Panacibacter microcysteis: one gene and its partner. The protein of the gene in region 1 interacts with the protein of each later gene in a pairwise test. Links are inferred from orthologs where the notes say so. Each region holds a gene or a part of one and is shown in the gene's direction. Other genes may lie near its edges. The genes, in order: I5907_RS08100 and ftsA.

What was found.
Region 2: the proteins of I5907_RS08100 (region 1) and ftsA interact in binary tests that used the Escherichia coli proteins (3 or more experiments, as listed by UniProt). The link is inferred for Panacibacter microcysteis from one-to-one orthologs.

What each region holds. Positions count from the first base shown.
Region 1 is NZ_JADWYR010000001.1:2,011,427-2,014,745, forward strand. Bases 1-2,908 are described here. They hold I5907_RS08100 (rod shape-determining protein), read left to right. Parts: upstream 1-895; coding sequence 896-1,921; downstream 1,922-2,908. Other genes in these bases: gcvT (glycine cleavage system aminomethyltransferase GcvT), read right to left, coding at 1-394; mreC (rod shape-determining protein MreC), read left to right, coding at 1,995-2,846; I5907_RS08110 (rod shape-determining protein MreD), read left to right, coding at 2,846-2,908. Outside these bases: more of I5907_RS08110, read left to right, coding at 2,909-3,319. UniProt on the Escherichia coli protein: Forms membrane-associated dynamic filaments that are essential for cell shape determination. Acts by regulating cell wall synthesis and cell elongation, and thus cell shape.
Region 2 is NZ_JADWYR010000001.1:2,318,192-2,327,095, forward strand. Bases 2,239-5,176 are described here. They hold ftsA (cell division protein FtsA), read left to right. Parts: upstream 2,239-2,967; coding sequence 2,968-4,386; downstream 4,387-5,176. Other genes in these bases: I5907_RS09370 (cell division protein FtsQ/DivIB), read left to right, coding at 2,239-2,716; ftsZ (cell division protein FtsZ), read left to right, coding at 4,545-5,176. Also shown: murG (undecaprenyldiphospho-muramoylpentapeptide beta-N-acetylglucosaminyltransferase), read left to right, coding at 1-275; murC (UDP-N-acetylmuramate--L-alanine ligase), read left to right, coding at 302-1,660; more of I5907_RS09370, read left to right, coding at 1,700-2,238; more of ftsZ, read left to right, coding at 5,177-6,464; I5907_RS09385 (TIGR01777 family oxidoreductase), read left to right, coding at 6,803-7,810; I5907_RS09390 (ABC transporter permease), read right to left, coding at 7,824-8,627; I5907_RS09395 (ATP-binding cassette domain-containing protein), read right to left, coding at 8,631-8,904. UniProt on the Escherichia coli protein: Essential cell division protein that assists in the assembly of the Z ring. May serve as the principal membrane anchor for the Z ring.

The sequences.
Region 1 (3,319 bases):
CGTTTGCGGTATTGTGAGCGCTAATCCAATCCCAGTCTTTTTCGATGTTGGAAGCGTTTACAACAAGCATGTAGGTCTTGTTTTCCTCGATGCAGTAAACAATCAGATCATCTACAATACCACCGGTGTTATTGGTAAGTGCCGAATACTGTGCCTTTCCGTTTGTAAGTTTGGATGCATCGTTGGTGGTTACTCGTTGTATAAGGTCTGATGCATTAGGCCCTTTTAAAATAAATTCTCCCATATGGCTTACGTCGAATACCCCGGCATTGTTGCGTACTGCTGCATGCTCATCATTAATGCCGGTATAACTGATGGGCATGTTGTAACCTGCAAATTCAGCCATTTTTGCGCCCAGTGCTATATGCTTTTTTGTAAACGGAGTATTCTTCATTGCAATCATTTTTGTGTGCGGCAAAAATAGCAGAGTTGCTGTGCAGGAAAAAATTATGTTCAGCAGCATCCATTATGTGCCACGCTGCTGCCGGAACAGGAGCCTGTATTGCTTTAATGAACATGGCCGGAGCATGCTGCATATTGTTCCAAACCCTGAAGTGAGTGACACAACTGCCGATGCCACCTGCATTGTAGCCGGCTACCAAAATACGCGCCGCAAAATCAGGCACTGTGTTTGCTAATGGAATGCGATTTTTTCATAGTATCCAATAAATTGATATGTGTTTCGTTTTAGAATTTTTGACGATGCATTTATGATAAGAAATAGGGGATTCAATGGGATTGTCCAAATATACTTCTTACCCTTTTTAAACAATACTTGTTAATTGAAGCATAAGGCTGGAAAAATCTGCATTTTGCACTTTGTTAATTCCGGTTAATTACAGCAATTTTGCAGGCATTCAAACATTTTACTAAAAAATCTGAACCTAACATATAAATGGGACTTTTTAATTTGTTCACGCAGGAGATTGCCATGGATTTGGGTACCGCCAATACCCTGATAATTCATAATGAAGAGATTGTTGTAAATGAACCGTCGATTGTTGCCCTTAATCGTAATAACCTGAAAGAGGTTTTAGCGGTTGGTAAGCGTGCATTGATGATGCATGAAAAAACGCATGAAAGCATACGTACCGTTCGCCCTTTGAAAGATGGAGTAATTGCTGATTTTAACGCTGCAGAATTGATGATACGGGAAATGATCAAAATGATCTATCCCAAAAAACCTTTGTTTCCGCCAAGCTGGAGAATGATGATCTGTATTCCTTCTTCTATAACAGAAGTAGAAAAACGGGCAGTAAGAGACAGTGCAGAACAGGCAGGTGCAAAAGAAGTATACCTTATTCACGAACCAATGGCAGCCGCACTTGGTATTGGTATAGATGTAGAAGAGCCGGTAGGTAACATGATCATCGATATTGGTGGTGGTACCACAGGTATTACTGTAATTGCGCTGGCAGGTATTGTATGCGATCAGTCTATACGTATTGCCGGAGATGAATTTACCGCAGATATTATGGAAGCGCTGCGCCGCTACCACAGCTTACTGATTGGTGAGCGTACAGCAGAACAGATAAAAATACAGATTGGCGCCGCCATGAAAGACCTGGAAAATCCGCCGGATGATATTCCTGTAAACGGCCGCGACCTAGTAACCGGTATTCCGAAACAGATCATGGTAAGCTTCCAGGAAATTGCGGAAGCATTGGATAAATCGATCTTTAAAATAGAAGAAGCAATTCTTAAAGCACTCGAAACCACGCCGCCCGAACTTGCTGCAGATATTTACCGCCGTGGTTTATACCTAACCGGTGGCGGTGCATTATTGCGCGGGCTGGATAAACGCCTTAGTCAAAAAATAAAACTGCCTGTACATATTGCAGACGACCCGCTGAAGAGCGTTGTGCGTGGTACCGGTCTTGCACTTAAAAATTATCAGCGCTACCCGTTTGTAATGCGTTAAAAGAGTTTTCTGCAGGTTGCCGGGCCCTGGTTACCGGTAACCTGAAACCTGTAAACCGGGATCATGTACTACCGTGCGTAACATCTTTCTTTTCATAAGACGTTTCTTTAACCTCATCCTGTTCCTGGTATTGCAGGGGGCAGGTGTTTATATTCTTACCAATTACAACAAAACACACCAGGCCGTGCTGGGGGCTGTAGCCAACGAGGTTACAGGTTCGGTAAGTAAAAAGTACAACGATGTGGAGTACTACTTCCATTTAAAAGCCACCAACGACTCCCTGGTAAAGGAAAATGCAAGACTGCATAACCTGCAGGCGTCCAGTTTTGAAAGTGCCGATACAACAAATGTTGTAAAAATTGACTCTCTGCTGAAAGATACTATGGGCGCCAGGAAGTTTCTTTTTATGGAAGCAAAAGTGGTGAACAGCTCTGTAACACAGGAGAACAACTACATCACGATACACCGTGGGGCAAAGCAGGGCATACAGCCAGATATGGCGGTAATTGGCCCCGATGGTATTGTTGGCAAGGTAATAATGGTAAGTGATAATTACAGCCGTATCATGAGCCTGCTAAACAGGAAAAGCAAAGTAAACGCCATGTTGAAAAATGGCTTCTATACCGGCGATCTTGAGTGGAATGGTGCAGATCCTTCTTACCTCATGCTGAACAATATTTCTAAAAGTGCCAAGGCACAGAAAGGCGATACCGTTCTTACTAGCAATGTGTCCCAGTCACTCAGTTTTCCACCGGGCTTAATGGTAGGCACGGTAGCCGAAGTTATTGCAGACAAGGGCAGCAGCTTCCTGAAATTAAGGGTAAAGGCCGCTACTAATTTTTACAGCCTGCAGTATGTATATGTAACAAGCAATCTTCAGTTGCAGGAGCAAAAAACACTCGAAGCAAAAACACCCAAAGATTAATGAGCAGCCTGCTTAAAAATATTATCCGTTTCATTTTATTCATACTGGTACAGGCTTTTGTGCTGGATAAAGTACCGCCGCTGCATCAGTATGTAAAGCCCATTTTTTATTTTCTGTTTGTATTGTGGCTGCCATTCAGCATTAACCGAAGTGTGCAAATGATCATTGCATTTGTGTTTGGTTTGTGCATGGATTATTTTACAGGCACACCCGGCCTCCATGCCATACCCTGCGTGCTTATTGCCTACCTGCGGCCTTTCTTTTTAAACGTCTTAATATCCCAGGAGAAGAAGGAAGTCAGTTATGCAGAGCCAAGTATTACCAGCCTTGGCTGGGCGCCGTACAGCGTTTATATTGTGGTACTTACTTTCCTGCATCATGCATGCCTGGTATTGATCGAATGGCTGCAGTTTGGAGATTTCATTTTCTTCATCGGCAAGGTAGCCGCATCTACCGCGCTAAGCATATTGCTC
Region 2 (8,904 bases), 310 kb from region 1 along the record:
GTGTTGCTGAATTATGTGTAGCAAAAAAGCCGGTGGTATTTGTTCCTTACCCACTGGCGGCCGAAGATCATCAAACAGTAAATGCAAAATACCTGGTAGACAGAGATGCAGCCCTGATGGTGAAAGACAGCGAGGTAAGTGCAAAATTGTTTGGTGCCATTACAAGACTGGCAGGCGATGAAACATTGCAGCAAAAATTGAAAACAAACATTGCCAGGTATGCAGTAACAAATGCAGATGATGTAATTGCCAGGGAAATTCTGGCACTCATTTAACAATATTAACGGGTCAGTTAAATATAATGACAGGAATTAACAACATAGAGCGCGTTTATTTTATCGGTATCGGTGGCATTGGTATGAGTGCACTGGCCCGTTATTTTTTATCGTTGGGTAAACGTGTAAGCGGCTATGATAAAACACGCACGGCCTTAACCGAAGCACTGGAAGATGCAGGCATTAACATTCATTATGAAGATAATGTGGCACTTGCACCAAAGGATGTGGACGTGGTGGTTTATACACCGGCAATACCGGCAGACCATACAGAACTCACCTATTACAGGGAGAATGATTATACCGTGGTAAAACGTAGTGATGTTTTGCAGTGGATTACCGAAGCATCATTCAATGTATGCGTAGGCGGTACACATGGTAAAACTACCATCACCACAATGACCGCGCATATTTTAAGAGACACTGGTTATGGTTGCAATGCATTCCTCGGTGGCATAGCTGCCAACTACCAAACCAATTTCTGGAGTAGTGAACGAAATGTTTGCGTGGTAGAGGCAGATGAGTATGACCGTTCTTTCCTGAAGCTGGTACCAGATATAGCCGTGGTAACTGCAATGGATCCTGATCACCTCGATATCTATGGTACGCCGCAGGCAGTGGAAGATGCATTTGTGCAGTTTGCAGGAAGAGTAAAAGCAGGTGGTTGCCTTATCAGTAAATATGGCCTCAGCAGGCACAACGATTTAAAGGCAGCCCATCATTATACATACAGTTTTGATAATCCTAAAGCCGATGTATATGCAACCAACATAGATGTTATCAATGGCAGTTACCACTTCGATATAAATGGCAAAGACTGGAAAATGAAAGGCGTGGTGCTGCACATGGGCGGTTTGCACAATATCGAAAACAGCCTTGCTGCAATAACAGTGGCAAAATATCTGAACATTGATGACGAAAAAATAAAGCGTGCAATTGAAAATTTTAAAGGTGTAAAAAGAAGATTCGAGTACATTCTTAAAAACGATGCACACATAATCATAGACGATTATGCCCATCACCCGGAAGAGTTGAAAGCATTGATCAGCGGCGTTAGAAGTTTGTTCGTCGATAAAAAATGTACGGTCATATTTCAGCCACATTTATACAGCAGAACGAATGACCTGGCAAAAGAATTCTCGCAAAGTCTCGATATGGCAGATGAGGTAATTCTTCTACCCATCTACCCGGCCCGGGAGTTGCCAATGCCAGGCGTTGAAAGTGAGCTCATACTGGATAATATGCAGTTGCCGCAAAAGCAGGTGCTTACCAAAGATGTAATGCTCGATTGGGTGAAGATGCATAAACCGGAACTGTTAGTAATGTGCGGTGCCGGAGATATAGATACTTTGTTGCAACCTGTAAAACAAATTTTAGAAAAGTAATTGGTGTAAAAGCTTTTTATAATTCAGGGTTCATGAGCTATGTGGAAGAAGCGGTTACAAATATCATTATGGGTTTTGCTGGGTGCAGGCACATGCACCCTGCTGGTAGCTGCCATGCAAACAAAAGAAAGGAAAACATGCAGTGCGGTAAAGATCAACATTGAAGGAGCATACGATCATGTTTTTGTAAATGATAAAGATGTAACAAAAATTCTTTTGGCCAACGGCGCCGTCAAAGGAAAGGAAATAAGCGAGGTTGCATTAAGCCATATTGAGCTGGCACTTGAAAAAAATGCCTGGATAAAAAAAGCAGAATTGTTCTTTGATAATAAGCAGGTATTGCATGTGGATATAGAAGAGCGTGAGCCGCTTGCCCGCATTTTTACACTGGCCGGCACTTCTTTTTATATTGACAGCAGCAGCAAGCGGTTACCGTTAAGCAACGAGTTGTCGGCGCGTGTACCCATGTTTACTTCTTTCCCGTCAGACAAACAAAAACTCTCAAAGCCAGACAGCCTGTTGATGGAAGATATTAAACACATTGCGCAATATATACAGCAGGACAGTTTTTTTATGGCGCAGGTAGCACAGGTAGATATTACGCCACAAAAAACATTCGAAATAACACCTGTGCTTGGCGATCAGCTTATAAAGATTGGCAATGCAGAAGACCTGGAACAAAAATTTGAAAAGCTGAAAAGCTTTTACCGGCAGGTTTGGGCAAAAGCCGGGTTTGAAAAATATGAAACGATAGATGTTCAGTATAGAGACCAGGTAGTGGCGGTAAAGCGTGGCAGCAGTAAAGTGTATATGGATACAGCCGAAGCTGTAAAGCAGTTTGCCAATACCATTAAGCAAATGCAGGCTGCCATGAGCGATACAATGTATGCTGCGCCAATGCCAAAGCCTGCTGTTATAAAAGATTCGGTGCAGCAACAAAATGATAAACCGGTTGCTACAGGTAAAAAAACTGTGCAGCAAGCACCGCCGGCAAAAAAGACAGTAAAGGCTGCAACACAAAAGAAACAGCCAAAGGCAGTATTGAAGAAGCACTAGTGTAAAATCACTTGTTACAGGGCAAAGGCAGTTTTTTTGTTATCAGCTTCAGTACATGCATTGGGCATTGTTGCGTCGCACTCTTTTACTGAAGAATGTTAACGGAGCAATGCGAAGCACAACGAAAAATGAATGACAGATAATGAGTAATTAATCACAACGCAAAAAGCAGGTAGTACAAAACATTACTCTTTGCCTCACTGCGTTAATAGTCTCGTTGCCTTTTTATAAAAACAACTAAAACACATAATATGAACGGCACAAATGTTTCGGTGACTCTACCAAAGAACGAACACGATAGTTCAGAGGCACCTATCATCGTTGGGCTCGATATCGGTACCACTAAGATTGCTGCTATTGCCGGAAGAAAAAATGAATTCGGCAAGCTGGAGATCCTCGGCTTTGGACGTGCAAACAGCAATGGCGTGCAACATGGCCAGGTATTGAATATCGATCAGACGATAAAAGCAATTCAGCTTGCATTGCTTAACTGCGCAGAAAGTAATCCAGACCTCGAGATCAACGAAGTATATGTTGGTGTGGCAGGTCATCATATCAAAAGTTTACAAACCCGCGGAGACATCGTAAGGCAGGATCCCGAAGTAGAGATCAGGCAAAATGAAATAGACCAGTTGATAGAAAATCAACGCAAGACCTTCATTCCTGCAGGCGATCAGATCATTGATGTAATTGCCCAGGATTACCATGTGGATAATTTTCAAAACATTAAAGATCCTGTTGGCTACAATGGCGTGAAAGTTGGTGCAAACTTCCACATCATTACAGGCGATAGAAATGCTATACGCAATATCAATCGTGCAGTGGAAAGAAGCGGGCTGAGAACAAAAGACCTTGTGTTGCAGCCACTCGCATCATCAAGTGCCGTAATGGGCGAGATAGACATGGAAGCGGGTGTTGCCATACTTGATATCGGCGGTGGTACAAGTGATCTTGCAGTGTTTTACGAAGGCACATTAAGACACACGGCTGTTATACCATTTGGCGGTGAAAATATCACCAACGACATACGCATGGGGCTGGGGGTTTTAAAGAGCCAGGCAGAAGCAATGAAAGTACAGTTTGGTTCTGCTGTGGCAAGCGAGGCAAAAGCCAATGCCTATATTACGATACCTGGTCTGAAAGGCATGCCTGCAAAAGAGATCAGTGTAAAAAATCTTGCAAACATCATCCAGGCAAGAATGGGAGAAATACTGGATTTTGTTACGTATCACCTTAAGCAGGTAGGTATGGATAACCGTGCTTTGAATGGTGGTATCATCCTTACCGGTGGTGGTTCCCAGCTTAATCATCTATTGCAGCTTACTGAGTACATCACCGGTTTAAGTGCAAGAATTGGTTTGCCCACAGAGCACCTGGCACCAAACCATATAGATGAATTAAGAAAGCCAATGTATTCTACATGTATTGGCCTTATACTGAAAGGCTACAGCGATTATGAAAACAAACGCAAAGAGTTTGATGGTCGCTTTAAAAAGGTGCATGTTCCTGAGTTGTTGAAAACTACGGCAGGCGTTGCGGTTGAAACACCGGTTGCAGTAACCGATATGGTTGATACAAAAAAGAGAAAAGGACTGAATAATTTCTGGGATAAATTCAAAGACAGCATCATCGATCTTTTTAAAGAAGAAGGCGATATGGAAATAAAATAAGTTATAAGTAATAGTTGGTAAATGATAAGTAACAGGTGATAAGTTATAAGCATTAGCAAAAACACAACGCCTGGCAACACTTATAAGCTACTACTTACAAATTATTACTTACAACGCATAACATTTACTTACTTACCCAAACACATAAATTCAAAAACATGATACATTTTGATCTGCCGAAGCAAAAGTCATCTATCATCAAGGTTCTTGGTGTAGGTGGTGGCGGTAGCAATGCGGTAAATTACATGTTCGCACAGGACATTGAAGGCGTAGATTTTATAATATGTAATACAGATGCCAAGGCGTTAGAACAAAGTCGTGTGCCAAATAAGATTCAGCTTGGGCCACACCTTACACAGGGCCTTGGCGCCGGCGCTAACCCGGAAGTGGGTAAGCAGGCAACAGAAGAATCGCTCGAAGAAATCCGCCGTATACTGGAAGTAAATACAAAAATGGCGTTTATCACTGCTGGCATGGGCGGCGGTACCGGTACCGGTGGTGCGCCTATCATGTCTAAAATATGTCGCGATCTCGGCATATTGACCGTAGGCATTGTAACCACACCTTTCGGGTTCGAAGGCCCACGCCGTTTAAAACAGGCAGAAGAAGGTATTCGCCAGATGCAGCCCTATGTAGATACGTTGCTTGTAATAAGCAATGATAAACTGCGTATGCAATATGGCAATCTCAAAATGACCGACGCATTTGGCAAGGCCGATAATGTGTTGGCCACAGCAGCAAAATGTATCACAGATATTATCAACAGTAAAGGAACAATCATTGTTGACTTTGCAGACGTTTGTACGGTAATGAAAAACGGCGGTGTGGCTATCCTGGGCAGTGCCACGGCAGATGGTGAAGACCGTGCACAAAAAGCAATAGAGGAGGCATTAAGCTCTCCATTGCTAAACGACAACGACATCCGCGGGGCCAAGTGGATTCTTGTTAATATCAACAGTGCATCCGGCGAGCATGAGTGCACGATGGATGAGTTTGAAGTAATCAATAACTTCCTGCGCATACAAAGCGGCGATGATGCAGACCTGATCATTGGTACAGGATACGACAACACACTTGGCGATAAAATTGGCATTACCATTATTGCTACAGGTTTTGAATACAAAGACCCGTTCAATAAAAAAGCACAGGCAAAAGAAGTACAGAAAGTGGAAGCAGCACCGGAAAAAGTAGTGCTTACGCTCAATATGGAAAATGAAGCAAAAAAGGCGGCCGTACAACCTGTAAAACCTGTTGTGGAAGAAAAGAAAGAAGATGTATATGCACCGCAACTTACAGAAGAGCAACCAAAGCCGGTTTCTGTTATTATGCCTTTTGCACCTGCGCCGCCACCAGTAGTGGAAGAGCCGGTGGTGGAAGACAACCATGAAACGTTGGTTTTCGAACTGGCTGCAGAAATGCCTGAGCCGGTTGTGGCACCGCCTGTACAGGAAATACAACAAGAGGTAAAAGCCGCGCCTGAAATGCCGTTTATGCAGTACACAGAAAAGGCAGAAGAAAAACAGGAGCCGGTAAAACCTGCTGTAACGGCTAGCCCTTTCCTTTCCAGGCCGCAGAATATTTATGCCAGTGAGCAGCAGCCACCGGTGCAGGCTTATACACCGCCACCAGTAGTAGAAAGAGCGCCTGAGCCTAAAATGGAAATAAAGCCACAGCCTGTTGCAAAGCCGGAGCCGGAACCAAAAATGCTGTTCAGGGAAGAAACGGAAGAAGAAACAAATTTTCAGTTTGTTGTAAAGGAAGAATCTGCACAGCCGCAGGCCAAATTTATCTCTGAAGCCGATCTTACCGATTCTTTAAGTGAAGAAGAAGAACAAAAACGCAGGGCTGCAGAACGCATCAGCAAATTACGCAATCTTTCCTTTAATATGAATAGTGCAGAAGCCAACAACGAGTACGATAATGTACCTGCCTATGTGCGCAGGAACATGGAGTTGTTCGGCAATACGCTTACTTCTGTGGAGCAGTTTTACAGCAAGTACACCGTAAAGAAAGACGATAATGATGAAACACAGATCTCAACGATCAATACCTTTCTGGACGGGAAAAAACCAGACTAAAGAAGCATTTAAGACTCTATCGTGTTTTTAGTTGTTATTCCCCTGGCTTTTGTGCCGGGGGGATTTTTTTTTGCAGCAGGCTGCAGTACTGCTATTGGGCATCGTTGTGTCACTCACTTGTACGGCTGGTTCTTTACGCGGCATTCCATGGTGTTGCAGCGCACAGCCTTGTTTGCCCCGTTGTTTCCGGGCACAATATTCCCCACTAAGCAGTGCATTGTTGCATTACACATAAAAGCCCGAACATAAATACCTTTACACTGTTATGTTCTACGTATTACACCTGCCGGCAATAACATAGCGGGTTACACCCTGCTGAAATATTTGTTGCCGTACAAGTGAGTGACACAACAGGCGATGATAGTAGCAATACTGCCGGTGCCATACAATTTTTCTTTGTTTTAAACAGTATAATCAACGACATGCAGACAGTAATAATAACAGGTGGAACAGGTATGATTGGTAAGGCATTTACAACGATGCTTACACAGCAAGGGTATAAAGTGATCATCCTTACACGCGAAGTAAAACCATCGGATAATCCACTTGTGTCCTTTGCGCACTGGGATATTGAAAAGCAGTCTATCGATACAAATGCCATTGCAGAAGCCGATTATATTATTCACCTGGCAGGCGCAAATGTTGCAGAAAAACGCTGGACAACAAAGCGGAAGAAAGAAATACTCGAAAGCAGAACCAAAAGCGGCGCATTGCTGGTAAAGGCATTGACTGAAAACAAACACCATGTAAAAGCGCTTATCAGTGCATCGGCCATTGGCTGGTACGGCCCCGATAACGCCGCATCTATAAAAGATGGATTCAAAGAAGATGCGCAGGCACACAACGACTTTCTTGGCAGTACCTGTTTGCAATGGGAAGCAAGCACGCAGCAATTAAGCAATAAAGGTATTAGAACGGTTTACCTGAGAACAGGCATTGTGCTGAGCAATGAAGGCGGTGCATTCAAAGAATTTAAAAACCCGCTCAGGTTTGGTGTGGCTGCTGTTCTCGGCAGTGGTAAACAGGTTATAAGCTGGATACATATTGAAGACATGTGCCGCATGTATTTATACGCACTGCAGCATGAAATGAACGGTTCGTTCAACGCTGTTGCACCAAAGCCGGTTACCAACAAAGAATTTACGCTGCAACTGGCAAAAGCGGAAAAAGGCAAAGCATTTATACCTGTACATGTACCATCTTTTGTACTAAGGTTAATGCTGGGTGAAATGAGCATAGAAGTATTAAAAAGCTGTACCGTAAATGCTGATAAAATTCGCCAGGAAGGATTTAAATTTCTATACCCCTCGCTGGATGCTGCGTTGAATGAACTGCTCAGTAAATAGTGTTGGTCAGCAGTTACAAATCGGCCGTTTCAAATCTTTTTTTGCTGATGAAAAAGTATGCAACAAGGTAAGCCACAACCAATGCCAGTTGCAGCGGCACATTCACACTTGTATTTACCAGTTCTTCCTGCAACTTTTCCAGTATGGGTAGTGGTAACAGTTCGTCACTGCTTTGTATGGGCAGGTAACTGCCAATGTCTCCAAAATAATAATTCAGTACACGTACCAATACGTTTTCGAGAATGATGGTATACAGGAAAAATACACCGAGCGAGATTCCGCTGCGTTTAAAAAGCAGCGCAATCAATACGGCCAGCCAGCAATAACTTAGTGCATTCAGGAAAAAATAAAACAGGTATTGGATGTTCTCAAAGTCCAAACCATCGGTGCTGGAAATAATGCCGAAAATGAGCGCTGTCAAAAACAGGAAAGCCGTGGAAACAAATGCCACGATGAGCCCGCAAACCAGCTTGGTAACAATAAATTCTGTTCTTGTAACACCATCAATGATATTTTGCCGGTGCGTTTTAAAAGAAAACTCATTCGTCACAGAAATGATCATGATAAGACCCGCAATAAATAACAGGAAACTGCTGACATACGGCGCCATGATCCACACCTTGGGAAATGCGTAGGGAGGGCCGCCCAGAAACATCTTTGCAATATCGCCTGTTTGTTGCTCGCTGTAGAGTTTATTCTGGATGGTGTAAACAATGTAATTAATACCGGCAATGCTGGACAAATACAATATCGACAAAATCCAGAATGTGCGGTAGTTCTTTACTTTCAGCCATTCAATTTTCAAAAGCTGTAACATGTGCTATTGGTTGGTAAGTTCAAGGAATTTTGTTTCAAGACTTTTCTTTTTCAGTTGCAGGTGGTTCAGCACAATGCCATTGCTATAGCAGTGGCTGTTGATCAGCTCCATGTTTGCAGTGCCTGGCGCAAAGTATAGCTGCACAAAGTCTTTCTGTTTTTTGATTTCTTTATAGTTCGCCACAGATTGTAAAACCTGTTCCAGTTGCAGAAGGTCTGCTGCGCTTACCTCCACAATATCTTCATTTACCAGCACGTCATCCACATGCCCTGCCGTA